DNA from 3 places in the Colwellia sp. MB3u-55 genome. Region 2 is predicted to be linked to each of the others. Evidence: predicted binding sites of a transcription regulator. Region 2 holds the regulator's gene; each other region holds the start of a gene.
The links. Region 2 encodes sigma-54, which starts transcription at its own class of promoters, with help from an activator protein. Its sites were predicted from a motif close to GTTGGCACGNNNNTNGNNT; they were not measured.
Positions count from the first base shown of each region.

Region 1: a site for sigma-54 is predicted at 5,709-5,727, ahead of H4J66_RS17475 (CmpA/NrtA family ABC transporter substrate-binding protein). Genes of this name have one in related genera too.
Region 3: a site for sigma-54 is predicted at 8,785-8,803, ahead of H4J66_RS14915 (FlgO family outer membrane protein). Genes of this name have one in related genera too.

Region 1 covers NZ_JACGUS010000122.1:281,393-292,505, reverse strand. Annotated here, with positions in the region: partial or broken gene nirB (nitrite reductase large subunit NirB) at 1-849, opposite strand, end outside; gene H4J66_RS17490 (alginate export family protein) at 918-2,102, opposite strand; gene H4J66_RS17485 (ABC transporter ATP-binding protein) at 2,162-3,013, opposite strand; gene H4J66_RS17480 (ABC transporter permease) at 3,038-3,994, opposite strand; gene H4J66_RS17475 (CmpA/NrtA family ABC transporter substrate-binding protein) at 4,118-5,515, opposite strand; gene H4J66_RS17470 (CmpA/NrtA family ABC transporter substrate-binding protein) at 5,866-6,939, opposite strand; gene H4J66_RS17465 (ANTAR domain-containing response regulator) at 6,981-7,625, opposite strand; gene nirD (nitrite reductase small subunit NirD) at 7,970-8,305, opposite strand; gene nirB (nitrite reductase large subunit NirB) at 8,332-10,875, opposite strand; gene H4J66_RS17450 (bifunctional protein-serine/threonine kinase/phosphatase) at 11,091-11,113, opposite strand, start outside.
Region 2 covers NZ_JACGUS010000122.1:503,252-514,364, forward strand. Annotated here, with positions in the region: gene mlaE (lipid asymmetry maintenance ABC transporter permease subunit MlaE) at 1-444, opposite strand, end outside; gene mlaF (phospholipid ABC transporter ATP-binding protein MlaF) at 444-1,250, opposite strand; gene H4J66_RS18460 (calcium/sodium antiporter) at 1,567-2,550, shown strand; gene H4J66_RS18465 (KpsF/GutQ family sugar-phosphate isomerase) at 2,594-3,559, shown strand; gene kdsC (3-deoxy-manno-octulosonate-8-phosphatase KdsC) at 3,561-4,106, shown strand; gene lptC (LPS export ABC transporter periplasmic protein LptC) at 4,103-4,669, shown strand; gene lptA (lipopolysaccharide transport periplasmic protein LptA) at 4,650-5,192, shown strand; gene lptB (LPS export ABC transporter ATP-binding protein) at 5,189-5,920, shown strand; gene H4J66_RS18490 (RNA polymerase factor sigma-54) at 6,000-7,508, shown strand; gene hpf (ribosome hibernation-promoting factor, HPF/YfiA family) at 7,532-7,819, shown strand; gene ptsN (PTS IIA-like nitrogen regulatory protein PtsN) at 7,865-8,320, shown strand; gene rapZ (RNase adapter RapZ) at 8,352-9,206, shown strand; gene H4J66_RS18510 (HPr family phosphocarrier protein) at 9,220-9,495, shown strand; gene mgtE (magnesium transporter) at 9,615-10,973, shown strand; gene pmbA (metalloprotease PmbA) at 11,087-11,113, opposite strand, start outside.
Region 3 covers NZ_JACGUS010000119.1:44,227-55,339, reverse strand. Annotated here, with positions in the region: gene nudF (ADP-ribose diphosphatase) at 23-661, shown strand; gene H4J66_RS14955 (DUF1249 domain-containing protein) at 662-1,156, shown strand; gene H4J66_RS14950 (metallophosphoesterase) at 1,162-1,923, shown strand; gene H4J66_RS14945 (YqiA/YcfP family alpha/beta fold hydrolase) at 1,925-2,524, shown strand; gene parE (DNA topoisomerase IV subunit B) at 2,582-4,468, shown strand; gene H4J66_RS14935 (metalloregulator ArsR/SmtB family transcription factor) at 4,684-5,040, shown strand; gene H4J66_RS14930 (ArsJ-associated glyceraldehyde-3-phosphate dehydrogenase) at 5,063-6,088, shown strand; gene arsJ (organoarsenical effux MFS transporter ArsJ) at 6,219-7,460, shown strand; gene H4J66_RS14920 (flagella assembly protein FlgT) at 7,531-8,694, opposite strand; gene H4J66_RS14915 (FlgO family outer membrane protein) at 8,890-9,546, shown strand; gene H4J66_RS14910 (LPP20 family lipoprotein) at 9,583-10,053, shown strand; gene H4J66_RS14905 (TonB-dependent receptor) at 10,071-11,113, opposite strand, start outside.

The sequences.
Region 1 (11,113 bases), 220 kb from region 2:
ATTAATCACAATACCGCCTCGTTCTCCCATTTCAAGTGCGAATGACTTGGCTAGGTTGTCATAAGGGCGAATACCTGCGGAGAATAAAATAAGGTCAGCTTCTAGCTCGGTATTATCACTAAAACAAAGCTTGTAACGACAGTTTTCGCCGTCTTCAATTACGCTGGTGGCTTTTGATGTATGGACCTCAACACCCAAAGCTTCAATTTTTTCTTTTAATAAGCGACCGCCACCCGCATCAATTTGCACCCCCATTAATTGTGGCGCAAATTCTACGACATGGGTTTTTAAGCTTAAGTGACTTAGCGCATTTGCAGCTTCAAGGCCGAGTAAACCACCGCCGATAACTACCCCTACTTTACTGACCTTTGCGCTGGCCTGAATCTTATCTAAGTCGTCTATGGTGCGATAAACCAAACAATGCTCGCGGTCTTTTCCTGGAATAGGCGGTACAAAAGGATAAGAGCCAGTGGCTAAGATGAGTTTGTCATAAGCGATAACTTGGCCGTTTTGCGTGACAACATGCTTATTGCTGCGGTCGATATCAACAACTTTGGCATTAGTTTGAAAATTTACCGTCCAATCTTGGTAAGTTTTTTCGTCAGCCATGGCCAGATCTGCCGCTGTTTTACCGCTAAAGTATGTTGAAAGGTGAACACGGTCATAAGCAAGGCGAGGCTCTGCTGACAAAACGGTTATCTCAATGGCTTGAACAGCTGTGTTCAATTGAGCCAATTGCTCAACAAAGTGGTGACCGACCATGCCGTTACCGACCACGACAACTTTTTGTTTCTCTATGATTTGTTGGTTACTTGAGCTAATTTTATTTACCTGCTGCAATAGTGACATGGGGTTACAATTTGTGATAACGCTTAACAAACCTGTAGAGCGTTATCATTATAAGTGTTTTTGGATAGCTAAAAATTTGCACTTACCCAAAGCCAGATTTTATCGGTATCAACTTTACCAGCAGTAGAATCGCCTGCTGAATAAGCCGCATACTTTAAGCCTGCCTTATAATTATTAGCGAATTTTTTCGCGTAAACGGCATTAATTTCGCTGCCTAAATCATCAACCGTATCGGTTGATTCATCAGCAGAATAATCATGAATTGTCACTGTCCAACCGCCGCCGAATGCTTTACCTGACACAGAGGCATAAAGATCAACCAAGCCTTCTTTTGGTGTGCCTAAAAACTGATCTGCCCAACCATTAAATTTATGCAGTGTCGCCAGTGGTGTTGAAAACCCAACCATTGAATCATCACTGCCCAGAACTTCTGCACCTAATTTAAGGGTTAGCGCATCAAAGCTATAGCCACCTTCTATGGCCATATAGCTTGCAGAGTAGTCAGTTGCGCCGCTTTCTGAATCTTGAGTAGCAAATTCGGCTGAATATGAAAACTTGTCTTTTTTACCGTTAAAACTCACCCCGAAAGTATCTAAGCTATTAGCGGTTCCTTCATCAACTTCTAAGAGATAGCTGTAAACAGTTAGTTTGCCATAACTGGTTTTGTAGGCGAGGTTAAGTAAATGGTCTTTTGCATTAAAATCTTTTTCATTGGAAAAAATACGATTACGTTTATTAATGTAGCTATAGCTCATTTTTACATTGTCTAATGCGTCATAAGTTATGGTCGCGGCATCAAATGTCTGTCTATCTTGACGCCATCCTACATGCCCAACATAACGATGATTATCTAAGGTCAGTACTTGGCGACCGACTTTAGCGGTGATCCCATCTTTTTTGTATTGCACATAAGCTTGGTCTAATTCAGTCGTTTCTGGATCGGCAATAACAGAATATTCAGTATTATTACCCACGGCATCGTTATACTTGTTAATACCCGCCAATTGGCGTGAGTCTTCAAATTCAACAACTGCGGTTAAATTATTGTAGCTAGCACTGGTGTAATTTAGACGAGTTCTTAGCGTTAACGCTGAGGCATCTTTTTTGGTATTGTCTTGATCAACTGTTTCATATCGCAAGTTTAAATCTATACTGGCCTTAGCTTTAGTCTCGCTATTTGCTGTTGCTGAAGCACTGGCACTTGCTAACAAAATCACTGCCGTAATTTTTGAGAATTTATCAACGTTTTTCATGGTTTATCCCTTAAAGTTTTTTAAATTATTTTTATAATTTTTCAATTTAGCGAAATGTATTAAGCAACACTGGACGTCTTTTGTTTTACTTCAGCTTTTTCAGTTGTTTTAGCTGTAGGAATAACTTCAACTTTTCTTTGTTTTTCATACAAAAAAGTTAAAACAGCTGAGCGCAACCGGTTATATTCAACATCTTCTGCTAGCGCTAAACGGTTTCTTGGATGAGGTAAGTTGACGTCTAATATTTCGCCTATTGTCGCGGCTGGCCCGTTGGTCATCATGACAATGCGATCTGATAATAAAACAGCTTCATCTACGTCATGGGTGATCATGATGACGGTGTTGTTAAGCTTTTGCTGAATTTCCATTAATGAGTCTTGCATATGAGCTCGCGTTAAAGCGTCGAGCGCACCAAAAGGTTCATCCATCAAAAGTACTTCTGGTTTCATTGCTAAGGCTCTGGCAATACCAATACGTTGCTTCATACCGCCCGAAATTTCGTCAGGACGCTTGTCTTTTGCATGATCCATATGAACTAAACGTAAGTTATGTTCGATCCATTCTTTCATTTCGCTTGAAGACATTTTATTTTTGAAAACTTGTTTTACCGCTAACTCAATATTTTGATAGGCGGTTAACCAAGGCAATAATGAATGGTTTTGAAAAACAACAGCACGTTCAGGGCCGGGTTCTGTTACTTCTTTGTTATTTAATAATACGCCACCTAATGTTGCTCTGTGCAAACAGGCAACAATATTCAATACGGTTGATTTACCACAACCTGAATGACCTATAAGTGAAATGAATTCACCTTTTTTGATTTGTAAATCAACACCCTTTAACGCGGTAAAGTCGCCTTTAGGGGTTGGAAATACCATATCTACTTTGCTGATGTCTAAAATAATACTCATGTGATTTCCTTAATCCTATATTGGCTAAAGTTGTGAGCTTGATTTGTCCCAAGACAACATTCTTTGCAGTTGCAGCATGGTTCTGTCAAGCATATAGCCAATAAGACCTATGGTTAATACTGCGGTCATAATGCGACTAAGAGATTGCGAGCTGCCGTTTTGGAATTCATCCCAAACGAATTTTCCTAACCCTGGATTTTGTGCCAGCATTTCAGCTGCAATAAGTACCATCCAAGCAATACCTAATGACATTCTCATGCCAGTAAAAATGGCAGGAATGGAAGCAGGTAAAACAATTTTTTGAATATGCACGTGTTTAGGCAGGCTTAATACTTTACTGACATTTACCCAGTCTTGATTTATTGAGGCCACACCGAAAGAAGTGTTGATGACCATAGGCCAAAGACTACATAAAGTGACTGTGACTAAAGAGGTGATAAATGATTTAGCAAACATAGGATCAGGGGATACATAAAGTGCACTGACTACCATGGTTACTATCGGTAGCCAAGCCAAAGGAGATACGGGTTTAAAAATTTGTATAATAGGGTTTATTGCCGTATTTAAATTTTTACTTAAACCAATGGCAATACCTAAGGGAATAGCAACAACAGCAGCCACTAAAAAGCCACTAATTACCGTCACTAAACTGGTGAATATTTGGTCTAAAAATGTTTCTTTACCAGTATAAACTCGTATTTTAGCTTGATAGCTTGGATCTTTTGCCATACGCACTTTATTTCGTAAGTCCTGGCGAATATAAAAAGCATCTTCTTTGTCGCGTTCAGCATTATGCTCATCAATTAAATTAACTACTTGAGTAGCCACTGCACTGGGTCCAGGGAATTTTCCGAGCGAAGTATCAATGCTACTTGCCGTAAACGACCATAGCAGCATAAAACAGAAGATACCGGCCATAGGTAATATCAACGCTTGTGCCTTTTCTGAAATAAAGGACCCGATTATTTTGTTATTACTCATTGGCACAATACCTAATGTTTTTTTATTAATTACAGCCGTCATTTTTGTTCTCCTTTATGCGCTGCCAGTTAATTGACGGCGCATAACTACTCAGTAAAGTACTGGCTAAAATACGACAAGGTTCTAAAGTTTGTCACCAGCTTTTAGGCCAATTTTAAACTTGTTTATATAAGCGTTTGGTTGAGTACCGTCATAAACAATGTTGTCAATAAAGTGTTTTTGAGGAGTACGGAAACCGTCTTCACCGACTAAGTCTGAAAAGTCGCTTTTAGACAATAACTTGTCATCAACTAATGATTGCGCTGCAGCCATGTAAATATCAGGACGATAAACTTGTGCGGCAATATCTTTGTACCAACTATCAGGTTTGTCATCGCTAATTTGTCCCCAACGACGCATTTGTGTTAAATACCAAATAGCATCAGAGTAGTAAGGGTAAGTGGCGTTGTAGCGAAAGAATACGTTGAAGTCAGGTACTGAACGGACATCACCTTTTTCGTACTCGAAAGTCCCTGTCATGCTGTTTGCGATAACGTCGTAATCAGCACCAACATAGTTTGACTGAGATAAAATTTTCACTGCTTCTGGACGATTAGCATTATTGTTGTCGTCTAACCATTTAGCGGCACGAATTAGTGCGCGTGTTAAACGAATGGTGGTATTTGGGTATGTTTCAGCAAAGGCTTTAGTAATACCAAATACTTTTTCTGGGTTGTTCTTCCAAATTTCATAATCGGTAACGACCGGCACACCAATGCCTTTAAATACGGCTTGTTGGTTCCAAGGTTCACCTACACAATAACCATAAATAGTGCCGGCTTCCATTGTGGCTGGCATTTGTGGAGGAGGGGTTACTGACAACAGCACTTGTGCGTCAATCTTTCCTGATGTATCACCTTTATGAGGAGCGTAAAATCCAGGATGAATATCACCAGCCGCTAACCAATAGCGTAACTCGTAGTTATGTGTCGACACTGGAAACACCATACCCATGTTGAAAGGTTTACCTTCATCAAGATACTTTTCTACAACAGGTTTTAAGGCATCCGCTTTAATCGGATGAACAGGTCTTCCATCGGCTTGCTTAGGAATATTGACCTTCATTTGCTTCCAAATTTCATTAGAAACAGTAATCGCATTGCCATTTAAGTCCATTGAAAAAGGTGTAATGATTTCAGCTTTAGTCCCGTAACCAATCGTTGCTGCAATGGGTTGGCCAGCAAGCATGTGAGCACCATCTAAACGACCATCTATAACGCCATCAAGCAATACTTTCCAGTTCGCTTGTGATTCAATCGTGACGTATAGTCCTTCATCTTCAAAAAAGCCTTTTTCATAAGCAATCGCGATGGGGGCCATGTCAGTTAATTTAATAAAGCCAAATTTAAGTTCTTCTTTTTCTGGGTAGCCTAGCTCTGCTGCTTGTAAAGACGAAGTCAGTAGGGAGCCAGAAATACATAGTCCTGCAATTACAGTACGGCATAATTTTTTATATTCATTTTTTAAAGTTGTTTTCAACATACCTTTCTCCAAATAAAAAAGCCCACAGTACTTCGGATACAATCCGAGTACTGTGGGCTTCAATGCCAAACTAACAATGACTACGTCGTTGCAGTGCGATTAGTTTTAACGAAATAAGTTTTGAGTCAATTTTCACTTTATCGTTAAAACAACCGCTGTTGATTGAATGAACATGAAAACGCTATTAACTATAAAGCACAATTAGTGCCATTTATTAATTGTATTTAAAATCAGTGGTTTACTTTGTTTTATGTGTTTATGATTAAATACTTTGCTCCAACAGTGATAAGTATTTGCACTATTTTGGTGTCTATAGAGCTGCAGGCAGATACTCCATTTTAATAAAGGCTCTACTTATTCTTGTATATAGCAGCTTGATAAATATCTTCCCTGTAGATCGAAGCAATGTCTAGATCCGTTATTTGTTGTCTGTTTATGTGCCCACACGCTTGCATTAATTTGGCAATGTTTTCAACGTAATGATGTGCTGGCCTATTGAATGTGGGATCACCTAATGTCGAAAATTGTTGATAACTTTCTACTTTACGTGGTGATGTATTGTTAAGGGTTAGGCAACTTCCCATTAATGAAGGCGCAATTACGTCGATATGTGTGTCTAAATACTTTGCACGACTCAATAACCTCGCTGCTTCAAAGCGATTGGGAATATTTTCAAGCCATTGGCATGCTTCATATAAAGCAGATATTAAGGCAAATGTTGTTTCTGGGTGCTTAACTTGCCAATCAGACATTAATCCAAGCACCTTCTCAGGTGAATCTTCCCATAAGTCAGAAGAAGTAACACCTGTGATGCCAACACCTTCTCGAACCGCTTTAGCATTCCAAGGACTACCGACACAAAATCCATCAAGATCCCCTGAATGCATAGAAGGCACCATGTTTGAAGGAGGTACAATTAATAAATTAATGTCTGATGGATCGATATCACTATTCTTTAGCCATTCAATAAGTTGATAATGATGACAGCTATAAGGAAAAACGACAGCGAAGGTTAATTTATTACCTTCTTTTTTTCGTTGCTCTATTTCATGTCTCAATATATTGGCCGAAAATGGCATACTGATCTCATTGGTATTGTGTTGTAATAATATTTTTTGGTAGAGTTTAGTCGATAACGTGATGCCATTACCGTTACGGCTCAATATCATTGGGGCAATCACGGTTGACTTTTGTCCGTGTAAACCTAAGTTACAGGCAATGGGCATAGGGGCTAACATTTGGGCGGCGTCAATAACTCCGCTATGCAATTTATCTCTTAATGTGGCCCAAGAATTTTGTTTGGTTAGGTTTACGTTAAGCCCCCATTTTTCGTAAAATCCCATTTCATGAGCAATGACTAAGGGGGCACTATCTGTTAATGGCATAAAGCCAAGGGTTATATTTTTTTTTTCAATATTAAGCATAATTGATATTCTCTACAATTTTTTAACACGTCTTTAAATATCTAAAAAATGCTAGCAACAGAAAGGATATTTTTGGCAACATCATCCATTTTTTGGCTGTTATCCATCGCTATTTTTCGAATGAAGTGATACGCATCTATTTCAGACAGTTGTTTTGTTTCCATTAACCAACGTTTAGCTTTATCGATACTTTTCTGACTAGACAATTTTTGTTTAGTGTCAGCAAGTTCTTGTTTTAGTCCTTGAAAAAGCTCAAATCTCGCAATAGCCACATCAATAATTGACTTCACTCTTGTTTGGTTAACTTCCCCTACCACATAAGCACTAACCCCTGATTTGACCATCTGATTAATGGTAGTATTGGCACATTGTTGTTCTGAAAAAACTACGATAGGTTTAGGGGCGAATTGAGAAATTTTATTAAGGTTTTCAAGCATATCTCTGTTTGGAGATTCTATATCAATAATGATAACGTCTGGGTTTAGCTGTTTAACATCTCTTAATAAAGGTACGCCAGAATGAGCAACATGATAGATATCATATTGCTCATTTATCAGTACGCTCATTAATACCTTTGCTTTTGCATGGTTTATTTCGGCAAGCAATACTTTTAATCCTGAAGGAACATCCTGATGTATGGTATTTTTATTAGGCAAAGACAAGGTTTTATTTTTCAATTTATTCAAATTAAAATCAAGAATTAAGTATATTTAGAATATTAAAGCATAATTCACACCAGAAGTTTAATTTATTTAATATCAATTGGTTAAGTTTTTACTTTTGTTTTCTATACTCGTTTTTATTAGTTTTTGATGCAGAGATGCACCAAAATAACCTCTTCCAGTATTAACTGTTTTAAACACGTTAGCATGTAGGATTGGGATAACTAATCTTCGCGTATGCTGACATTTTTGTAGCCGATGCTAAGTGAGTCATATTAGGCTTAAATTTAATGATGAATGGTAAAAAAATATAAATCCCAGCATTGTTGACTTTGCTAGGATTTTTATGAAAATAAAGGATAAAATCCTTAACCAAATATTTCTAACTTTCCATCAGTAACGCGTGTTTCATAGGTTTTAATCGCTAAGGTATCATCATCTAAACAGGCTCCTGAATTTAAAACAAAGCGCTGTTTTAATAAGGGTGAAGCAACGTAAATATTACCTTTAGTTTCACCAATTAAACCACGGTATAAAACGTTTGCTTGACCAAAGGGATCAAAGTTAGAAATAGCATAAACGGTGTCCTTGCCTACTTGGAATAAAGCCACTTGTTCTTTGTTTGCTAATAATGCACAAACACCTGAATTTTTAATTAAATCACTGGTTGAGCAAATGGTTTGCCAGCTATTTTCTGTTGTCATTTTATTTTCCTTATTCGTAAACGTATTTATGAAGGTGTTAAATCAACGGCTTGAATTTGAACGCCATATTTTTTCTCATCACCTTGAGCGGGTCTAATTTGATCACGCTCAGTAACGAATTCGATGTTGCCATCGACAGTGTCAGAGTTAACAAACTGACGAAAACGCTTTAATTGCTCTTCACTTTCGATGGTTGTTTTCCACTCACATTGATAGGTATCAACGACATTTTGCATTTGCTTTTCTAATTCAGCATTAATCCCTAAGTGATCGTCCTTAACTATTTTCTGCATGTAGGCTAAGCCGCCTTCTAGGTTTTCTAACCAGACAGAAGTACGGGTTAAACGATCTGCTGTGCGCACATAAAACATTAAGTAACGATCGATATATTTCACTAAGGTTTCATCATCTAAATCAGTCGCGAATAAGTCGCCATGGCGAGGCTTCATGCCGCCATTGCCACTGACGTATAAGTTCCAGCCGTTTTCAGTAGCAATAATACCAATGTCTTTACTTTGTGCTTCAGCACACTCGCGTGTACAGCCCGAAACCGCAAACTTAATTTTATGAGGAGAACGCAAGCCCTTGTAGCGATCTTCTAAGAAAATGGCCATTGCCATGCTGTCTTGTTGGCCGTAACGACACCAAGTGCTGCCAACACAAGATTTAACCGTACGTAACGATTTACCATAGGCATGACCAGTTTCCATACCTGCATCAATTAAGCGTTTCCATATCGCCGGTAATTGGTCAACACGTGCGCCGAATAAGTCGATACGTTGGCCGCCTGTTACTTTGGTATAGAGGTTATATTCTTTAGCGACTTCACCAATAACAATTAACTTATCTGGGGTTACTTCACCGCCTGGCATACGGGGAACGACAGAATAAGTACCATCTTTTTGCATATTACCTAGAAAGACATCGTTGGTGTCTTGCAGTGATACATGGTCGGGTTTTAATATGTAATCGTTCCACACCGAAGCGAGAACAGACGCTGCTGCTGGCTTACAAATTTCACAGCCTAGACCTGAACCGTGTTTTTCTAATAACAGGTCAAAGGTTTTAATTTGTTCTGCTTGCACAATGTGAAATAACTCAACACGGCTGTAAGCAAAGTGTTCGCAAAGGTCAGTGCTAATTTCTACCCCACGTTTTTCTAATTCGTGATCTGTTACTTTTTTCAATAAGGCGGCACAACCACCACAGCCTGTTCCTGCTTTCGTTGAAGACTTTACTTCACCGACATCAACGGCGCCACAATTAATAGCAGCGATAATATCGCCTTTGGTGACATTCAAACATGAACAGATAGTTGCGGTATTAGGTAAAGCATCTACGCCTAAGGTGGGTTTTTCGCCTGAGCTGGGTAAAATTAAACCGTCAGGATTTTCTGGTAATTCAATACCATTTAAGGCGTATTGCAATAAGGTATCGTATTCACTGGTATCACCCACTAAAACCGCACCTATTAATTCTTTACCATTGGCACTGACCACTATTTTTTTATAAATTTGGTCAGGTTGGTTTGAATAGACGTAGCTTTTACAACCTTGAGTACGGCCATGAGCATCGCCGATCGATCCCACATCCATACCCATTAATTTTAATTTAGTGCTCATATCTGCACCAGTGAACTGCTGTTCACCGCCAATAATGTTATCTGCGGCCACTTTAGCCATAGTGTAACCTGGCGCCACTAAGCCAAAAATAAAGTTATTCCACAAAGCACACTCACCAATAGCGTAAATATTTTCGTTAGAGGTTTTACAGTTGTTATCAACCACAATGCCGCCTCGCTCGCCAACCGCTAAATCAAATTCACGTGCTAAATTATCATAGGGGCGAATACCGGCTGAGAATAAGATGACGTCAGTTTCTAAATGTGTTCCATCGGCAAAATTCATTCGGTGAACACATTCTTCACCGTCGACAATTTCATTGGTGGCTTTTTGTGTATGTACCTGAACACCAATGCCTTCGATCATTGAACGCAATAAAGCGCCGCCGTCTTTGTCTAATTGCACACCCATCAATTGTGGGGCAAACTCTACAACGTGTGTCTGCAGGCCTAGTTCTTTAAGGGCGTTAGCGGCTTCTAAACCTAATAACCCCCCACCAACAACCACACCAACTTTACCCGCTTTAGCTGACGCTTGAATGTCTTCTAAATCTTGAATAGTACGATAAACCAAACAATGGTCACGTTCTTTACCTGGAATAGGGGGAACAAAGGGGTATGATCCTGTCGCCATAACTAATTTATCGTAAGCGAAAATGTCACCCGACTCAGTCGTAACAGTTTTTGCAGCTTTATCAATATCAGTGACTTTTGCGTTGGTAAAAAAATTAACGCCTATTTCGTTGTAATATGCTGGCGTAGTCATGGCTAAATCATCAGCAGTTTTTCCAGAAAAGTACTCTGATAAGTGAACGCGGTCATAAGCTAAACGGTCTTCAGCTGATAGAACGGTAATTTCATAGCCGGCATGTTTCGCCATTTCATCAACAAAGTGATGGCCAACCATGCCATTACCAACGACGACGATCTTCTGAGGTTGTGTACTCATTTTTGGAACCCTACTTCTTTAAATTACTGCTGTATTAGCAGAATTAGATAATGATTTGTTATTAGCAATAAACGAACCAAGTAGTTTTCTCAATAAATTCAGTCAGATAGTTATTTAGGTGTGAGTTGTAACAGCGATTTTGCACTGCAGTGAAGGCATCAACGCACCAGAGGTGTGCACCATAATCATCAGCGGTAAGTGCAAAGGGGAACGGGTTAATTAATTAAAGATACCATCA
Region 2 (11,113 bases):
TGCCCAGAATCTTGGCGCAATCACACGACGTAACGGATCAATTGCCATCATCTCTAAACTTGATAATTGTTCTGTTGCTTTCATTAAACCAATTTCGGCGGTTAATGCAGAACCTGCACGTCCTGCAAATAATAATGCCGCAACCACAGGGCCTAATTCACGGAGTAAAGAGAGTGCGACCATAGGTCCTAAGCTGCCTTCAGCACCATAGCCCACTAAAATAGTATAGCCCTGTAGCGAGATAACCATGCCAATAAATAAACCGGATACCACCACTATCATCAGTGAAAGTACGCCAACAGAATATAACTGCTGCACCAATAGAGGGAAGCCTTTACGTACATTCGGCACATGAAGCAATGCAGAAAGTAATAAAACTATTGCTCGCCCTAATCCCGTAATCGTGGCAATAATGTTATGCCCTAAACTTTGTAAACTATTCATTATTTAGGCTCCTTACCCATTAATTCATATTGATAAGGGGCGCTAGGAAAATGAAATGGTACGGGACCATCAGCCTCACCTTGAATAAATTGTTGCACCAGTGGTGATGTTTGCTTACTTATCTCTGACGGTGTGCCATGACCAATAATTTTCTTTTCAGCAATAATATAAATGTAATCGGCAATACTCATTACTTCTGTAACGTCATGTGAGACCACAACTGAGGTTAAACCTAATGCTTCATTTAAATCTTTTATTAAACGAACAATAACACCCATTGAAATAGGGTCTTGTCCCGCAAAAGGCTCATCATACAAAATAAGTTCAGGGTCTAAGGCGATAGCGCGGGCAAGGGCAACTCTTCGTGCCATGCCACCAGAAAGTTCGCCAGGTGCTAAATTTCGTGCACCGCGTAAACCAACGACCTCAAGTTTCATTAATACCATTTTTTCAATTAACGATTCTGACAAGGTACTGTGTTCGCGCATCGGAAAAGCAATATTGTCGTAAACACTCATATCGGTAAATAACGCGCCACTTTGAAACAACATGCTCATACGTTTACGCGCTTCATAAAGTGCACTGCGTGATAATGTTGGAATATTTTGTCCATCAAAAAGTATTTTACCTGAATTGGGTCTGAGTTGACCGCCAATTAAACGTAATAAGGTGGTTTTACCAATACCACTTGGCCCCATTATCGCGGTAACTTTTCCTTTAGGGATCGACAGACTAATATCATCATAGATCACTCGTTCATCACGTTTAAACGTAAGGTTCTGGATATCGACCAAGTTTTCAGGCATAAGATTTATATAACGTCACTGGTTGTTATTATTAAAGTCAGGTGAATTTTACCTGAGCAATCAAAAAACGTCATTAAAATTGCGTTAAAAATGTAAATAAAAATCGTAAGAAAGCGTGTAAAAACGTAATAAAGTGTAAGATTTTACTCTCAGAAGATATATTTTTGCTTTAACGAAATTTTTACTTTGGCTATTTTTTAACAATGGCATGTAAAAAAACCGCCTTTTGGGCACTTTTTTACCAAGATCTGATTATTTCTCTTTGTTTTTGCTTCGCAACCAGCGACAATTTACGCTCTTAATATAGGAGCCCTTAATGTTATTACAGATTCTAATTTTACTTGTTTCACTTGTTACTCTGGTATGGAGTGCTGATAAATTTGTTTTTGGTGCCTCATCATTAGCAAGAAATTTTGGTATCTCACCGATGATTATTGGTTTAACTATTGTTGCCATGGGTTCATCTGCTCCAGAAATGATGATTGCAGCGACAGCATCTTTAGACGGTAACAATAATACAGCTATCGGTAACGCAATCGGTTCAAACATTACTAACATTGCTTTGGTACTCGGTATAACAGCATTATTTCAACCTTTAAACGTTTCCTCATCAACGGTAAGACGAGAAATTCCATTAATTTTAATTGTTACCGCCCTAGCCTATTGGATGCTTTCTGACGATTACTTTGGCTTTAACGAAGGCTTATCACTGATGATCGGCTTTTTTGTTTATATATTTGCGTTACTTTTTATCACCATAAGAGCCTCTAAAACTCGGCCAATTGATGATCCATTGATCATTGAAGCAGAACAAGAAGTGCCAGACGCGGTTAGCAAACCTAAATCTTTACTTTGGCTAGTCGTTGGTATTATTTTCTTACCTATGAGTGCTAGCTACCTGGTCGATTCATCCGTTTTTATTGCTAAAGCATTTGGCATCAGTGACTTAGTGATTGGTTTGACCGTTATTGCCGTTGGCACAAGCTTGCCAGAACTTGCGGCAAGTATTATGAGTATTATCAAGAAAGAAGATGATTTAGCGCTAGGGAGTATTATTGGCTCTAATATCTTTAATATTTTAGCCGTACTCTCGCTCGCTGGCTTAATTGCACCGGGCGAAGTAGATTCAGATGCCGCAGCACGTGACGCTCCTTACATGCTTGGCGTTACCGTATTATTATTTATACTGTGTTTTACTCGTCGTGCCGGAAAGTTTTGCATTGGCCGCTTAAAAGGTTTGTTATTAATAGGCGCTTTTATCGCTTATCAAGCGCTACTTTTTAGTCAAATAAAGCAATAACAAACACTATAATAGCAATTTACAAAATAAAAACGGGCTAATAATGAACGATTTTAAACAGCTAGCGTTAGACGTTATTCACATAGAACAACAGGCTATTGCAGAGTTAGCCCAGTACATTGATGAGAACTTTGAATATGCCTGTCAGTTAATGTTTAACTGTAAAGGTAGGGTTATTATTGCTGGCATGGGCAAGTCAGGCCATATCGGTGGCAAGATTGCTGCAACGCTGGCGAGCACCGGTACACCTTCTTTTTTTGTTCACCCTGGTGAAGCAAGTCACGGTGATTTAGGTATGATTACCGGTGATGACGTCGTGTTAACTATTTCGCACTCGGGCGAAACCAGTGAAGTGTTAGCAATAGTGCCAGTCATAAAACGTATTGGCGCTAAACTTATTGCGATGACGGGGAATCCAGCCTCAACCTTAGCAAAACTAGGCGATACCCATGTCTGTGTTGCTGTTTCACAAGAGGCTTGTCCACTAGGATTAGCGCCAACATCAAGTACCACAGCAACCCTAGTAATGGGTGATGCACTCGCTGTTGCCTTATTAAATGCTCGCGGCTTTACCGCTGACGACTTCGCACTCTCTCATCCCGGTGGTAGTTTAGGAAAACGCCTATTACTACGTCTTAGCGATATAATGCATAGTGGTGAGCGCTTACCAACTGTAAATGCTAATGCTAAAATTAAGGATGCGTTGGTTGAAGTATCGTTAAAAGGTTTGGGGATGACGGCGGTAGTCGACGAGAGTGGTCAATTACAAGGCTTATTCACTGACGGAGATTTACGTCGTATTCTTGATGAACGTATTGATATACATCTCGATACTATTGCATCAGTGATGACAAAAAATCCCACTGTGGCTCATCAAGATATGCTAGCCGCCGAAGGCTTAAAGATCATGGAAGACAAAAAAATTAATGGTTTAATTATTGTTAATGACAATAATATACCTATTGGCGCAATGAATATGCACGACTTACTAAAATCAGGTCTTATCTAATATGCAAACACTCTATGGCGAAATTACTGACACAGCATTCAATACCATGAAAACAATAAAGCTACTGATATGTGATATTGATGGCGTTTTTTCTGATGGCCGTATTTATTTGGGTAACGATGGTGAAGAATTAAAAGCTTTTCACACTAAAGATGGCTACGGCATAAAAGCATTAGGCGCCAGCGGTGTCGATGTAGCGGTGATCACCGGGAGAACATCAAATATTGTCGCAACACGTATGTCAGCCTTAAATGTTAAATATATAGTGCAAGGTGAAGAAAATAAATTACCCGCCTTGAAAACGATGGCTAAGCAATTAAAGTTATCCCTCGAGGAAATTGCTTATATTGGTGATGATATGCCTGATTATGAGTGTATCAAAGCCGTAGGCTTGGGTATTGCTGTTCAAGATGCCCACCCAAGTATTTTATCTATCGCAAATTACACCACTTTTAACCATGGCGGTTTTGGTGCTGTTCGAGAAATATGCGATTTAATCATGCTTAGCCAAAACACCTTAGCAAATGCTTCGGGTGCGAGTATATGAATCGACTTTATAGTTTAACTTTGTTGTTTTTTCTAATTGCGGGAGGCGTTTACGGTATAATTGAATGGAGAAATTCCTCAGCACCACAATTACAAGCGATTGATAAGACGCTGACCCCTGATTTTATTGCCGAAAATTTACACAGTAATGTTTATAAACATCAAGGAAGTTTAGCTTATGTTGTTGATGCCCATCGTATGGAACATTACCCTGAGTTAAGTATTACCAACTTTGAGTTTCCTCAATACACACTTCATCCAAAAAATGATGCGCCCGCATGGAAAATATCTGCCAATGAAGGCATATTATACAATAACAACCGGGTGAAATTAGAAAAGCATGTCCGCCTGTTAGCAACAGATCCCGATAGCTTATTACAAGAAGTTCAAGGAAAATACTTTGAACTTGATCTAAAAACTAACATCATAAGTTCAGAACAAGAAATTAAAATTATCGGTAAAGGATTTACCATCGATGGTAAAGGTTTAATTGTCGACTTAAACACCAACCAAATGACACTAACTAAACATGTGAAATCAATTTATGAAATTGTTAAAAAATAGCCTACTGTGCTTATTGTTATCAACTCCGCTATTTTCGTCAGCTTTCGCTGAAAAATTTGATATAAAACAAAAGATTGAAATTAACGCTTCAAGACAAGCCGTTGATCTTAAAAATAAAATATTCAGCTATATTGATAACGTGGTGATCACTCAAGGTTCATTAGTTATACGTGCTGATTTAGTACAAGTGCTGACTCAATCAGGCAGTGAAGAAAAAACCTACATCGCTAAAGGGAAGCCAGCAACCTTTAAACAAACCTTAGCCGATGGCACTCCACTTAGCTTACAAGCCGACGAAATAAGATATGAGCCTGCAAATAATTTAGTGATCATTTCAGGAAATGCGCTATTACAGCAAGAAGGCAGTGAAGTTAGTGGCAGTAGAATTACTTACAATATTGCCACTCAGTATGTTAATGCTGAAAGTAAATCTAACGAACGCACTAAAACGATTTTTCAGCCAAAAGAAAAAATTAAAGCGACAACCACAGACGCGAAAACTCAGGAAAAAATTAATTTATGAGCACTAGCACCCTAATGGCAAAAGGCCTTGCCAAAGCCTATAAAGGCAGAAAAGTGGTTAAAAATGTCAGTATGCAAGTTTCAGCAGGACAAATAGTCGGTTTACTGGGCCCAAATGGTGCCGGAAAAACAACTTCTTTTTATATGATCGTTGGTTTGGTTGAAAGTGATAGTGGCGATATTATTTTAAATGACGAAAACCTGACGTTAGCGCCTATGCATGAGCGTGCTAGAAAAGGCATCGGATATTTACCACAAGAAGCCTCTATTTTTCGAAAACTCAGTGTTTACGATAATATTATGGCTATTTTACAAACACGAAAAGAATTATCAGATGCTGAACGTGAAGAAAAATTAGAACATCTTGTTGAAGAATTCAACATAGGTCATATCAAAGATAATTTAGGCATGAGCTTATCGGGTGGTGAACGCCGCCGAGTAGAAATTGCCCGCGCTTTAGCTGCTGAACCAAAATTTATTTTATTAGATGAACCTTTTGCTGGTGTTGACCCAATTTCAGTAGGTGATATTAAAAAAATTATTCTACACTTAAAAGAACGTGGCATTGGTGTGTTGGTCACTGATCACAATGTACGTGAAACTCTCGATGTATGTGAACATGCGTATATTGTTAGTCATGGTGAACTTATTGCAGAAGGTACTGCAGATCAAATTCTTGCAAATCAACATGTAAGAGATGTATACCTTGGTGAACAATTCACGCTATAGTAGTCAGTAAGTGAATAATATCTTCGTATGAAAAAAACGAAAATATCCCATTAAAAATAATAGGAAGTTAATGACCTAAATGCGCCCTACTCTACAACTCCGCATAGGACAACAATTAACCATGACGCCACAATTGCAGCAAGCAATCAAATTGCTGCAACTGTCTACGTTAGAGCTTCAACAAGAAATTCAAGAAGCCTTAGAAAGCAATCCATTATTAGAAATGGATGAGTCTTCAAATAATCCCGAAGATAAAAGTACTGACAACCTTGAAGAAGCTCACACTGCCGGTACTGGTGATGTTAAAGAAGCCCCAGCTTCTGATGGTAGCGAAGACGCTACGCCTACCATTGATGAAATCACCACTACTGAAGCCATGGACAAAAACGATATCCCTGAAGAATTAAACATGGATACCACTTGGGATGATAACTACACAGCTGGTGCAGCAAGTTCAAGTTCAGGCCCCTCTTCAGAAGATTATACTTACCAAGGCGAGACCCAAGACTCTATTCAAGATCATTTGCGCTGGCAAATGGAATTAAGCCCTTTTACCGAAACAGACCGCACTATAGCGACAGCAATTATTGATGCGGTTGATGACGCCGGTTACTTAACGGTATCTAGTGAAGACATTTTAGAGAGTGTTGCCATTGAAGGAGTAGAGCTTGATGAAATAGAGGTGGTACTAAAACGTATTAACCTCTTTGATCCTGTCGGCGTCGCTGCTCGTTCAATTTCAGAATGTTTAATCATTCAACTTAATCAATTTGACCCAGCTACACCTTGGCTAGCAGAAAGTAAGTTAGTTTTGCGTGACCATATTAATCTGCTGGGTAGCCGAGACTATCGTACATTAATGCGTAAAACTCGACTGAAAGAAGACCAACTGCGCGAAGTGGTACGTCTTATTCAATCACTTGACCCTAGACCCGGCGATAGTGTGATGAAGAGTGACGACCAGTACGTTATTCCTGATGTGTCTGTTGAAAAGAAAAATGGCCGTTGGGTGGTCGAATTAAACCCTGATACTGCGCCAAAACTTTCGGTGAATCAGCAATATGCTTCGATGTCACGTTCGATGAAGTCGACAGCGGACACACAATTTATTCGCTCAAATTTACAAGAAGCTAAATGGTTTATTAAAAGCTTAGAAAGCCGTAATGATACTTTATTAAAAGTGTCAAACTGTATTGTGCAACGTCAAATTGGCTTTTTTGAACATGGTAATGAAGCCATGCGTCCAATGGTTTTAAATGATATTGCCGAAGCTGTCGATATGCATGAATCAACCATTTCACGAGTGACAACACAAAAGTACATGCATACGCCACGTGGAATTTTCGAACTGAAGTTTTTCTTCTCAAGCCATGTTGGCACCGAAAGCGGTGGCGAATGCTCATCAACAGCTATTCGTGCACTAATCAAAAAATTTGTTGCTGCCGAAATCCCAGCAAAACCACTTAGTGATAGTAAAATGGCTGATTTATTAGCCGACCAAGGGATAAATGTAGCTCGACGTACCATAGCAAAATATCGAGAGTCACTTTCTATTCCACCTTCTAACCAACGAAAAAGTTTACTTTAACGAAAAGATGAGGAATTAAGCTTATGCAAATTAATCTTTCTGGCCACCATGTTGACATTACCGAAGCTTTACGAGAAAACGTCACGACTAAGATGACAAAATTAAGCCGACATTTTGATCATATCAATAATGTACATGTTGTTCTCACCGTTGAAAAATCAAATCAAATTGCTGAAGCGACTGTTCACGTTAGTGGCTCTGATTTACATGCAAAAGCTGAAAATGCTGACATGTATGCCTCTATTGATAGTCTTGTTGTTAAGCTTGACCGGCAAATATTAAAGTACAAAGGTAAAACGAATCAGCATTAATGCTGTTTATCGCCTGTTCACTCACCAAAGAATCTAAGTAGTATAATGAAGTTGCAAGATATCCTTACCCTTGATTGCACCCTGTGTGCAATTAAGGGTACAAGCAAAAAAAAACTCCTTGAAATAATTAGCACAACTGCGGCAAAAAAATTCGACAATATTGATACTCATCAATTATTCGAAAGCTTAATGGCGCGTGAAAAAGTTGGATCTACCGGTATAGGAAATGGCATTGCGATTCCTCATGGTCGATTAACTAACACGTCACAAGTTATTGCTGTATTGCTGACCAGTGAACAAGCCGTTGAATTTGATGCGATAGACAACCGTGCTGTCGATATTATTATTGCGTTATTTGTACCCGAAGAAAACTGCCAACAACATTTAGATACCTTACAAAGTATTGCGCAAATATTTAGTACTAAACAATTCGCAAAGCAAATAAGAAAATGCAAAGATTCGCAAGAGCTTTTTACTATAATAAAGCATGCTCAACGTTAATAAAATCTAATAATAACCCAGGAAAACTCAAATGAAACTCTTGATAGTCAGTGGTCGCTCAGGGTCAGGTAAAAGTGTCGCCTTACGTGTACTCGAAGATTTAGGCTACTACTGTGTCGATAATATTCCGGTAAATTTATTGCCTGCATTAGCACATACCGTTATTAATGATTACGACAAAGTAGCGGTTAGTTTAGATGTACGTAACTTACCCAATGACCCTAATGATGTTTCAGAGATATTAGATTATCTGCCAAAAACGGTAAAACTCGATATCCTGTATTTAGATGCCGATGACTCTGATCTTATTCGACGTTTTAGTGAAACGCGTCGTTTGCATCCTTTAATTAAACAAAATATTCCACTCGACCAAGCCATCTCTTTAGAGAAAAAGCTGCTTGAGCCTATTTCGACGCGTGCGGGTTTGTATATTAATACCAGCCAGTTATCACCTCATCAATTATCTGATTTAGTGCGTGAGCGAATTTTGGGCAAAACCTCGGCATCTATGGTGGTGGTGTTTGAATCTTTTGGCTTTAAACACGGTGTACCACAAGACGCAGATTATGTTTTTGATGCACGTTTTCTACCTAACCCTTTTTGGGAAACAGACTTAAAAGGTTTTACTGGTTTAGATCAACCCGTGCGAGACTTTCTTGCTAGCCAACCGATTGTCACTAAATTTATCTGGCAAATTAACAGTTTTATGATGACGTGGTTACCCCACTTAGAAAGAAACAATCGCAGCTATATTACTATCGCTATTGGTTGTACAGGTGGAAAACACCGTTCAGTTTATATTGCGGAAATATTAGCAAACAATCTCAGAAAAGAACGCGAAGATGTTCAATCTCATCATCGCGACATTAAAATACAAAGCACTTAATAACGGTCACTTTATGCCAAAATATAATAAATCATTAACCATTAGCAATAAACTGGGATTACACGCACGTGCTGCCACTAAACTTGCCCAGTTAAGCCAAAAGCTTAATGCTAACGTTACTATTTGCTTAGAGGGCAAAGAAGCTGATGCCAGCAGTATTATGGGGTTAATGTTACTGGCCGGTGGCTTTGGGAAAACCGTAGAGGTTATTACCCAAGGAGAAGATGCTCAACAAGCACTTAACGATGTATGCCAGTTATTTTCTGATAAATTTGATGAAGACGAATGATAAAAAGACTGAATAAAAAATAAAGTTACGTTATCATTCATTACAACACCTTAGCCAGTGCATCTTGACTAAGATATAGACAATATAATTTTCGTATTACTGCGGCACAGGAAAACTTTATGCCGGAAATATCAGAGCAACAACAAAATCATCAACGCCTGCAACAAGTCAATGAAGCACTTGGTAGCGGTATGTTTGTGCACGTTCGAAAATTACTACAGAACATGCCAGCCTATGATATTGCTTTAATATTAGAGTCATCTCACTCGAAAAGTCGTGCCGTTTTATGGCAACTTATCGACGCAGATAATCACGGTGAAGTACTTGAAGAACTCAATGAGGAAGTTCGAAAAGGTATTTTAAAAACTATCCGCCCTGAAAAATTAGCCGCCGTTGCTGAAGGTATGGATGTTGATGATTTAGCTGAAGTTTTACGTACTCTACCCGATAGTGTTTATCAAGAAGTATTAAGTGCTATGGATTCGCAAGACCGAGGTCGAGTCGAAGCCGCGTTGTCATTTGAAGAAGATACTGCTGGCGGTATCATGAACACTGATACCATAACAATTCGTCCCGATGTAACGGTTGATGTGGTATTGCGCTATTTACGCTTACGAGGTGATTTACCTGAAGCGACCGATTCTTTTTATGTGGTCGATGGTAAAAATCACTTTATTGGCGCCGTTTCTCTAGCGGCGATAATTACCGCCAAACCTGAAATTATCGTCTCAACACTCATTGATAAAGATATTGAAGCAATTCAAGTGCATTTGTCTGATAGTGACGTAGCACAACTCTTTGAAAAATTTGATTGGTTCTCTGCACCAGTGATTGATGATGAAGGTCGTTTGCTTGGTCGTATCACGATAGACGATGTTATCGATATTATTCGTGAAGATGCCGAACATTCGATGATGAGTATGGCGGGTTTAGATGGGGAAGCTGATACCTTTGCTCCGGTTTTAAAAAGCACACAACAACGCTCTATTTGGCTTGGCGTTAATCTCATTACCGCACTACTGGCTGTTGCTGTATCGAGTATGTTCGAAGGTGTTTTAAGCCAACTGGCTATTTTAGCTATTTTAAATTCTTTAGTGCCTAGTATGGGTGGTGTTGCCGGTAACCAAACCTTAACACTGGTTGTTCGCGCCATTGCACTAGGCCATGTTGGCGACTCGAATGCGAGAATACTCATTCAAAAAGAACTTGCTGTTGGTTTTCTGAATGGCGTTATCTGGGCGGTATTAATTGCCGGTGTTGTGGCTATTTGGCAACAAAATTTAATGCTTGGTGGCGTAATAGCCTTTGCAATGTTAATGAATTTAACCGCTGCTGGTATCGCTGGTGTCGCTATCCCGCTGTTTTTAAAACGAATGAATATTGACCCTGCTCTCGCTGGTAGTGTGATATTAACAACGATTACCGATGTGGTTGGAATATTCGCTTTCTTAGGAACTGCAACTTTATTCCTAACCTAACCTCACCTAAACTAGATATGGGCTTATTGAGATCTTGATAGCTTTTCAAGATCTCATTGTTGGTCTGCTGGTTTTAGTAATCAAATGTACCTTGTTAAAATAGCAGGGTGTGATTAATTACCGCCAACCTGCATCTCTTC
Region 3 (11,113 bases), on a different contig from region 2:
ATATGGGAAATAAAGCCACTCAATGCCTAACAAAAATACAAAGCCATCAAAGTTTTCAAATAAAGACGTCACCATCTATCAACAAAAAACCTGCTACCAAGGTGTTTTTAAAATGGATGAGTATCAACTTAGCCATCGATTATTTGATGGTGGCGAAAGTAAAGTATTAACGCGCGAAGTTTTTGAACGTGGTCATGCAGTAGTCGTTATTCCTTATGATGCGACCTCTGATCGCGTTGTGTTAATCGAACAATTTCGGGTTGGCGCTATTGGTCAAGGAGATACGCCATGGCTATTAGAGTTTGTCGCTGGTATGTTTGGTCAAGATGAATCACCTATTGATGTTGCTATTCGAGAAGCTAAAGAAGAAGCTGACTTAACGTTAAATGCTAATCAACTCGATAAAGTGCTGGAGTATTTTTCAAGTCCTGGTGGTATGAGCGAAGTTATACATTTATATGTTGCTAACATAGACAGCAAAAATGTCTCAGGCGTGCACGGTTTAGAGACTGAAAATGAAGATATTTTGTTGCATGTTATGTCAAGAGAGCAAGCCATGTCGTTGTTAGAAAATGGAAAAATCACCAATGCAGCAACAATAATTGGGTTACAATGGTTACAAAATAACTTTCATCAACTACAGCAGAAATGGTCTTCGTAAATGATACAGCAAAATAAAAAATATCAGCCAAGATTATCAACCTTAATGAATCTTTGTGACGTTAATTATATGTTTTTAGTTCGCTTATTGGCCAGTCAGAACAATGAAGAAGCGATTGGTGATGAGCGGTGTTTTTTTATTTCTGATTTTTTATCCTATAAGATAACAATACTCGAAATTACTCGTTACACCAGCTTGGTGAGTATTTGTCAAGAACTGCCTAAGACAAAACCACTAGTTACTGAAGAAGATAACAATAATAAAACGGTATTTGACCACATCTTACGTCCCAAAATGATTATCCGCTTATACCATGATGCTCGAATGGCTGAGGTGATCAGTAATCAAGACATTAAACAAGTTCAACCTCGTTACGATTACCCCAATAGTAAAATGCATTTACCTGATGAAAAAGAGCAAATTAATCAGTTTCTTAAAGAATGGCTGCAACTTTGTTTAAAGTTAGGCCAAGTCAACTTATCACTTTTTGAGTAATCCTTTTGTCTTCTATTTTTAAAATTGCGCAAATAAGCGACTGCCATTTGTTTTCTCAAACAGATGGTTTGCATCATGGTGCTAATGTTTACCATAACTTAGTCAGTGTATTAGACGAGATTAAAAATCAGCATTTAGTAGATGCTATTGTATTCACCGGTGATATAACTCAAGACCATAGTGAAAAGTCTTATCAACTTTTTGTGCAAGCTGTTGTTGAAAGTAACATAACGTTACCTTTTTATTATTTGGCGGGGAATCATGATGAACTCGAGTTATTGGATAAATATTTATCTGTTCCTCCTTTCAATGGTGAAAAAGTCTTTAATGATAAATATTGGCAAATTGTTTTACTTAATAGTAAAAGTGAAACACCGAAAGGTCTAGTAACACCAAGTGATTTATCTGCATTTGAGTCAATCGTGGATGGTAAAAAACATCAATTAGTGATGATGCATCATCACCCATTAGATGTTGGTTATTTTATTGATCAACACGGTTTAGAAAATCAAGCAGAGTTTTGGCAAACGATTAATAAGTTTTCGAGTATCAAAGCCATTACCTGTGGGCATGTGCATCAAGCATTAACCTTGTATTCAAACCAATCACCAGCCATACCTTTATTTACCTGTCCCGCTACATCGATTCAATTTGACACGAATAAAAGCGCTGGTGCTTCAAACGGACAAGGGCCAGGCTATCGTGTTTTTTCGCTATTTACTGATGGAAAAATAAAGTCAGACAGCTACTTTTTAACAAAGGAATAAAATGTCAAAACAGGTTAATATTTTATATCTACATGGTTTTAATTCATCACCACAATCGATGAAAGCGCAACTGACAAAGCATTATTTTAATGATAATTTTCCCGAAGTCTCATTTTTTAGCCCTCAGTTAGCTTCGTCACCAACGGCTGTTATCGAACAATTAGCGACACTAATAGACTCAAAAATCGATAAAGAAAACATTTGGTATTTTATTGGTTCATCACTAGGTGGCTATTTTTCAACGTATTTATCAGAGAAATATCAAGGCAAAGCTGTATTAATTAATCCTGCGGTAAAGCCCTTTGAATTATTAGTTGATTATTTAGGTGAACAAACTAATCCTTACACCCAGGAAGTTTATTACATTGAAAAGCATTTTATTGAGTCATTAAAAAGTCTTGAACAACAATTTATTTCGAAAAATAATTACTTGGTCATGGTACAAACAGGCGATGAAGTGTTAGATTATCAAAAAGCTGTCGATAAATATTGTGACTGCCAAATAATTGTCCAGCAAGGCGGGGATCACAGCTTTATTGATTACTCGAAAGTGTTACCTAAAATTGCGATGTTTTTTAATTTATACCCTAAAAGTCAATAAAGTAGACCGATAGGTATTAAAACATTTTTTAATCATAATCATTATTAGAATAGTTAAATGAGCGAACAATATAATTCAGACTCCATTGAAGTCCTCAGTGGTCTAGACCCAGTACGACACCGTCCAGGTATGTACACAGATACATCTCGCCCTAATCATTTAGGTCAAGAAGTTATTGATAACTCGGTTGATGAGGCTTTGGCTGGGCATGCGCAAAATATCACCGTTGTGCTCGATAAAGACCAATCACTCGAAATTATTGATGATGGTCGAGGTATGCCAACCGATATTCATCCCGAAGAAGGTGTCTCAGGTGTTGAGCTTATTTTCTGTAAACTTCATGCTGGTGGTAAATTTTCCAATAAAAATTATCAATTTTCTGGTGGTTTGCATGGTGTTGGCATTTCTGTGGTTAACGCTCTTTCTACCCGCGTAGATGTTTCAGTTCGCCGTGACAGTAAAGTGTATGAAATGGCTTTTGAGCATGGCGAAAAAGTTGAAGAGTTACATGAAACTGGTACGGTTGGCCGAAGAAATACCGGTTCACGCGTAAAATTTTGGCCTGATCCTAAATATTTTGATTCAGCAAATTTTTCAGTGCGTCGCTTAGTTCACTTATTAAAAGCGAAAGCTGTTTTATGTCCAGGCTTGACCATCAAGTTTCATGACAAGAATGAAGATAAAAAATATCAATGGTATTACGAAGATGGTTTAGTCGACTATCTGAAAGATTCTCTTAAAAGCTGTATTTGTTTACCTGAGGATCCTTTTGTTGGGACTTTTTCTTCTTCGCATGAAGCAGCTGATTGGGCAGTAACTTGGCTCTCTGAAGGTGGTGAGGGGATTGGAGAGAGTTATGTTAATTTAATTCCAACCATCCAAGGTGGTACACACGTTAATGGTTTACGCCAAGGTTTATTGGAGTCAATGCGCGAGTTTTGTGAATTTAGAAATCTCATTCCTCGTGGTGTAAAATTAACGCCAGATGATATATGGGACAAATGTTCATATATTTTATCGGTGAAAATGCAAGAACCACAATTTGCAGGACAAACTAAAGAACGCTTATCTTCTCGACAATGCGCCGCTTTCGTTACCGGTGTGGTAAAAGATTCTTTTAGTTTATGGTTAAATGAACACACTGAAATCGCAGAAAACCTTGCTGAATTTTGTATTTCAAATGCGCAGCGACGTTTGCGTGCCAGCAAAAAAATTATTCGTAAAAAAATTACTCAAGGACCTGCTTTACCTGGGAAATTAACTGATTGTGGCAGTCAAGATATTGCCCGAACAGAATTATTTTTAGTGGAAGGAGACTCGGCAGGAGGTAGTGCTAAACAAGCAAGAGATCGTGAGTTTCAGGCAATTATGCCGCTTAGAGGTAAAATTTTAAATACCTGGGAAGTCGATTCTGGACAAATACTGGCTTCACAAGAGGTCCATGATATTTCAGTGGCATTAGGCATAGATCCCGATAGCGATGATTTATCAGAATTGCGCTACGGTAAAATTTGTATTCTTGCCGATGCCGATTCCGATGGTCTTCATATTGCGACGTTATTATGTGCTTTATTCATGCAGCACTTTTTACCCTTAGTGCAACGCGGCCATGTTTATGTGGCTATGCCACCACTTTATCGTATTGATGTCGGTAAAGAAGTTTTCTATGCCTTAGATGAAGCCGAAAAAGACGGTGTTTTAGATCGAATAGAAGCTGAGAAAAAACGGGGTAAAGTTAATGTGCAACGTTTCAAAGGTCTGGGTGAAATGAACCCTCTGCAACTACGCGAAACGACAATGGATCCAAATACCCGTCGTTTAGTGCAACTAACTGTAGATGAGCACTCTGAAACGATGGAGTTAATGGATATGCTACTGTCAAAAAAACGTAGTCCAGATAGAAAAACATGGCTGCAAAGTAAAGGTGACATGGTAGAAATTTAGCCTGGTTTAGTTTTTAACACCAAAGCATGAGTTAACTCATGCTTTTTTTTGCTCATTTTATCTAACCACTGCTTTTATTTAAAAAGGTTATTTGCATACACTTTCAATATAAAATAACATATGATTTTTCATATGTATGAAAAATCATATGTTAGCTGTATATTGTTATTTTATATATGCTCCAAATTAGCTTTAGGATAAATGCGGTGCCAGTTATGAATAATGATAGGGCGGTTCAATTTTTTAAAAATTTAGCTGATGATACTCGGCTAAAAATAATCTTACTGATACAAACGGAAAAGGAATTGTGTGTCTGTGAATTAACGGCCGCTTTGTCTTTATCCCAACCTAAAATATCACGTCATATTGCTCAACTTAAATTGCATCATATTCTCAGTGAACGAAAAGTAGGACGCTGGGTTTTTTATAGTCTCGTTGATGCTATGCCACTTTGGCAAAAAGAAGTCATCGAGTTATCAAGTCTTAACAATCAAGCATATTTAAGCGCATGTGTAACAAACCTTATTGATATGGGCAATCGTCCAAGCAGACAGCAAAAATGTTGCGAATAACCGAAATAAAGAGGAATAAATCATGACAATTAAAGTAGGTATTAATGGCTTTGGTCGCATAGGACGTTTAGTTTTGCGTGCGGCATGGCAATGGCCAGAAATAGAGTTTATTCAAATTAATGATCCCGCAGGTGACGCTAAAACATTAGCACACTTACTGAATTTTGATTCTATTCATGGTCGTTGGAAATTTGATGCACAAGTAGACAATAATCAAATGGTCGTTTGTGATGAAGACGGTGAACATCGCATTAATATTAGTCATAATTTAACCATAGCTGAAACCGATTGGTCACAATGTGATGTTGTTGTAGAAGCTTCTGGAGTGATGAAAACGACTAAGCTATTAAGCGCTTATTTAGCACAAGGTGTTAAACGGGTTATGGTCACAGCACCCGTAAAAGAAGAGGGCGCCTTAAATATTGTCATGGGTGTTAATCATCACCTTTATAACAAAGCACAGCATAAAATTGTCACTGCTGCTTCTTGTACCACTAATTGTTTAGCGCCAGTGGTTAAAGTTCTCCAAGACAGTGTTGGCATAAAACACGGCAGTATGACAACTATCCATGATATTACTAATACGCAAACTATCCTTGATGCGCCTCATAAAGATTTACGTCGAGCACGAGCTTGTGGCCAAAGTTTAATTCCAACGACTACCGGGTCTGCAACCGCTATTACCCATATTTTTCCTGAGCTGAAGGGAAAATTAAATGGTCATGCCGTGCGAGTTCCGTTAGCGAATGCCTCAATTACTGACTGTGTATTTGAGCTAAATCGAGCCGTAACTGTTGAAGAAATCAATCAATTGATGTCTACGGCGGCGCAAGGAGAGTTAAAAAATATACTTGGCTATGAAGAACGTCCTTTGGTCTCTGTTGATTATAAAACGGATCCACGTTCATGTATTGTTGATGCGTTATCAACCATGGTTGTTAACGATACCCAATTGAAAATGTATTTGTGGTATGACAACGAATGGGGTTATGCCAATCGAGCTGCAGAGTTAATGTTGTTAGTTGGGCGATCTGATATTAAGCACTAGTCTTTGAGAATGTCGACATAGACGGCGTTTTTAAACGAATAATATCTTGGCGTTACGCTAGTGTTAAATACTTTTGGTTATTTATTAGTATTCGCCAACATCAATCGAAAATACCATTATTGGTACCTTTATGTTAAACAAAATAACCGCACTGCCTAGTGCGGTAAAACAGTATCTATTAATTACCACTAACTATTGGTTTTTCACTTTAACCGATGGTGCTTTGCGTATGCTGGTATTATTACATTTTCATCATCTAGGTTATTCCCCGCTTGCCATTGCGATGTTATTTCTATTTTATGAAGTTTTTGGCGTGATTACCAACTTAGTGGGTGGATGGTTAGGAGCAAAAATTGGTTTGAATAAAACCATGAATATTGGTCTGTTCAGCCAAGTTTTTGCATTATTAATGCTGACAGTTCCTGAGCAATATTTAACCGTTATTTGGGTTATGTTGGCACAAGCGCTGTCGGGTATAGCGAAAGATCTTAATAAGATGAGCGCTAAAAGTAGTATTAAAACGCTGGTACCAACGACCAATAACAACCAAGATCACGCTGTTCTTTTTCGTTGGGTTGCTTATCTGACGGGATCAAAAAACGCCTTAAAGGGCATAGGTTTTTTCCTAGGTGCCTGGTTACTAAGTACCGTCGGATTTTCAGCAGCTATGCTAATAATGGCGAGTGTGTTGGCGATTGTTTTTGTGCTTAGTCTATTATTATTACAGGGTGATTTAGGTAAGGCAAAGCACAACGTTAAATTTAAAGAGATATTCTCAAATCACCCATCATTAAATTACTTGGCGGGCGCGCGCTTATTTTTATTTGCCGCTAGAGATATTTGGTTTGTTGTTGGATTACCGATATATTTGGTCAGTAATTTAGGTTGGCAACATACTAATGTTGGGATATTTATGGCGTTATGGATTATCGCATATGGTATTGTTCAAGGCTCAACACCTAAATTTTTTATTAAAAACAACCAACATAATATCAACGGTCATCTGTTATTTACTTGGGGTATGATTTTATCCAGTGTCACCTTGTTGTTAGCACTGTTGATGTTTTATGCGACCAAGCTCAACATCAGTACTGAAATCATCATTATCGCTGGTTTATTTATTTTTGGGGCTGTTTTTGCTATTAATTCGGCGCTGCATAGCTATGTGATCGTTGCCATGGCGAAAGAAGATGGCGTTTCTATGGACGTTGGCTTTTATTATATGGCTAATGCCCTGGGAAGGTTATTAGGTACCGTGATGTCAGGTGTTATTTATCAATTTACTAACTTAATTACCTGTTTAATTATTTCCGCTTTGTTTGCAGGGCTTTCAGCTTTATTGATCAAACGTATTACTGTGTCAAACGAGTAAGGCGAAAAATAGTGGCAATGTTAACGTTAACAGCCTGCTGTTAACGTTAACTATCGATATAACGATGAAGCTAGTAACGGACCGCTAAATCATTTGATTGGATGTTACCCAGTAATTGCCCATCAGTAGTCATTGCCTGTGCACTTTGCTGAGACACCTGCGTTATTTTTACTGTGTAAGGGCTAACGTTAAAACCGGCATAGGTTTTTCCTGCGTCAGTAATGATATTATTTAAATGTAATAGAGAAAACTCATCACCAACTTTTACGCCATGCTTTTTGCCTAAATTAATCGTTAACGAATTACCGGCTATTTGTACTATCTTGCCTCGAGTAGGTTGACACATCATATTTTCGTCGATATCAATGATCATATCGCCTAACACTTTTTCAATAGCCATTCCGTATTGGCTTTGCCAGAATACTTCGCTATGAACATCAACTTGCTGACGTTTGCCAAATTCCCATGGGGCAGAGCTACGGTACTGCTTAGTGAAGACAGATTCACCATTACTACCGTTGTAAATATATAGGCTGACACTAAACTGACGGTTAAAAACATCTTCTTGCCAAAACTGCCAACCATTGGTTGAGCCCTGTGCAAAGCTAATGTCATTAATTTCAGAATACATGACATACTGAGTATCGCTGATATTAGCTAACGACATGGTAAGACTTTTTATTGCTTCAACTTGCAAACTGTTATTTAATCTTGAGAACTGAGACTTTTCTTTTAACAACAATCTGGTGTCTAGATAAATACCTTGGTTGTTAATTTTATAAGCAAGCTTAGCCATCAATTTATTATCAAGCGCATAAACTTTACCGATACTTGCTTGCTCTCTATGCATTAAGTTACTACGGGTAATTAATAAAGACTTTCGATAATCAGAAGAGAAGCACTGTTTACTTTGTGGGAAGATGTCAGCACGAATGGTTACGGTGACCAAATTGCCCTCATAATTTTCATCAACCAGCTCAAAAGAATTAACAGTACCGCTGGCGCGAATATTAATTTCATTTTGTGTCAATAATCCGTTAACCGTTTTTTGCACACTCGATACTGAAGCACCGGCAACCAGTAAGGCTTTTTTTAATGCGTTCTCTATGGCTAATGTTTTTGCTCGTTCGGCATTGCCCTGCATTATTACTGACTTTCCCTGAGCTTCATACCACTGGGCATCAGCAGAAAGAGTGATAAAAAATAAAAGTAGAGCTGATATAAATAAACGCATATGAAGTCCGTCAGTAAAAAGGGTTTAATATCTCCTGTCGAATATGCAGTTTCTATGCCCACTTATTTTTATGCTCTGGTAACTTTATAGATTGGCGCGATTTGTGCTTTATTTATTTTAGAAACTATTTGATGTCGTTTATCGATATTACTGCAAAACTGATTATTCGCTTTCAGAGCGATTAAGGGGAGCTCAATGAAAAAGTGGCTTATTCCATTATTTATTCCAACGTTGATGTCGTGTTCATCAATGAATATGATGAGTGATGAAGATAATTTTTATAAATCAAAGCAAGAAGTGCGAGGTGAAATTGACAGTTTCAATCTCCCTAGGCATGCGATAGCAGATGTGGTTAAAGGGCTTACTTATCAGATGCTTGAAAGTAGCTCTTTTGTAAATCCTAAAACACCTATCGCGGTAGCTTCTTTTGTCGAATTAGAAAACCTTGAGTCAACTAATTGGCTGGGTAATCAAATATCAGAGAACTTTGTTCATGAATTACAGCGCCATGGTTTAGTTGTTATTGATTTTAAAACGACGGGACATATTCGTGTTACTGCTCAAGGCGATTATGTTTTTAGTCGCGACTGGAAAGAGCTACCAGAGCGGCAGATTATTGACTATGTTGTAACCGGTACCATGATGGAACAAGAAAATGGTGTGATGATTAATGCTCGGATGATTGGAATGCAATCACGTGTTGTTGTTGCCACGGCACAATCTTTTATTCCAAGCTGGGTAATAGGTGAACAGATTAATCAAGATGAAAGTGTTCGGATAAAAGATGGATTAATTATTCGAAACAGCGTTATGTTAGCAGATGACGAACGTTCAATTAAAATTGTTAATTAGTTTTTTACATTGATGTAGGACTAACTTTTGGTATTTATGATGAAAAAAATTATTCTTAATATATTAACCGCTGGTAGTTTGGCTTTGTTACTCGTCAGTTGTTCTAGTGTTTATGACAAACACGTACAATGGCAAAGTGTTAAACCTGAAACCTTCCCAGTGTTACATGCTATTGGTCAAGCGCCGATAAGTTTGCAAAACTCCCAACATGAAACTCAGCGCATGTTGATGGCGATTAATGCCTCAAAGCTTGCCGCTTATGCCGAACTTGCAGAACAAGTTTATGGGCAAAAAATAAATGGTGAAATGACCATGTCACAACTGATAATGGGTAAAAATGAAGTGTCGGCGTCAGTTCAAGGTGTTATCCGCGCAGCTAAAGTGATTAAAAGCTATCCTGTTGGCGACAGCTATACCACAGAGTTAAGTTTAGACTTTGAAGATGTTTATAATATTTATTTAGCTTCTTCACCAAAACGTGAAATTAAAGCGGTTACTTATTATTAAGTGTTAACAGCACACCCTTAAAAATTATACTGCAGACTTGCATAAAAATAAGCGCCGTTAAAACCGAAAGGAGCTGAACGGCGTGAATATTTAAATACACCCGGGCTATCAACAATGATATTACCTTGTTGATCTTCAATCGTGCCTCCTCGAGAGTTTCCTATACGATTTTTGTCAGGCATAACATCAAATAAATTATGACTACCCACAGTGACCGCAAGATTTTTTGTCATTTGATGGCTAACGCTAATATCAGTTAATAGCTCTTCGCCATAAGTTTGTTTACCACCATCGGTTATCGTATATTTACCATAGTGATTGAATAATATATTGATGGTCCAATGCTGGTTTTTATAGAGGGTGTTTAGACTTATTTTATTGCGTGGTTGCCACTCTTCAATGATAGAAATATCTTGTTGTGAAAAAATTTCTTCAACGCTAATGGTATGCAGAGTGCTGTGATCAGGTGTAAATAACTTGGTTACCTCAGTATTGGTAAAGTTTGCCGCCAAGGTGAAGTTAATATCTCCAGCAAAAGCTTGAGTCTGCCAAGTAGCAACAATATCTGTCCCTTGAGTTGTGGTATCAGCGCCATTTAAGAAAAACTGTCCTTTGGTAGCAGACTCCTCAGTAAAAGCTTGATCGAGTAGAGGTGATATTCCCATGCCCAATTTACTACTAATGACAATACGGTTATCAATATCAATCTGATAAAAATCAACACTTATATCTATATTATCAGTAGGGCTGTAGATAAAGCCAACACTGAGGTTATCAGATTCTTCTTCTTTTAAAGAAGGCACCCCGAGTCGAGTGGTCAAAGTACTGTCATTTCTGAAGGTTTCCACTTCTTCACTCAACAGAGAGCCACTTTCGTCAACAATAAACTGTGTACTGATATTATTGAAATACATTTGCTGCATAGAAGGTGCACGAAAACCTGTGCTATAGGCACCACGTAAAATAAGTTGTTGGTGTGCTTGCCAATGCACCGCAACTTTTGTGTTGGTACTGTTACCAAATATATCATAATCATCATAGCGAATGGCCGCACTGAGCT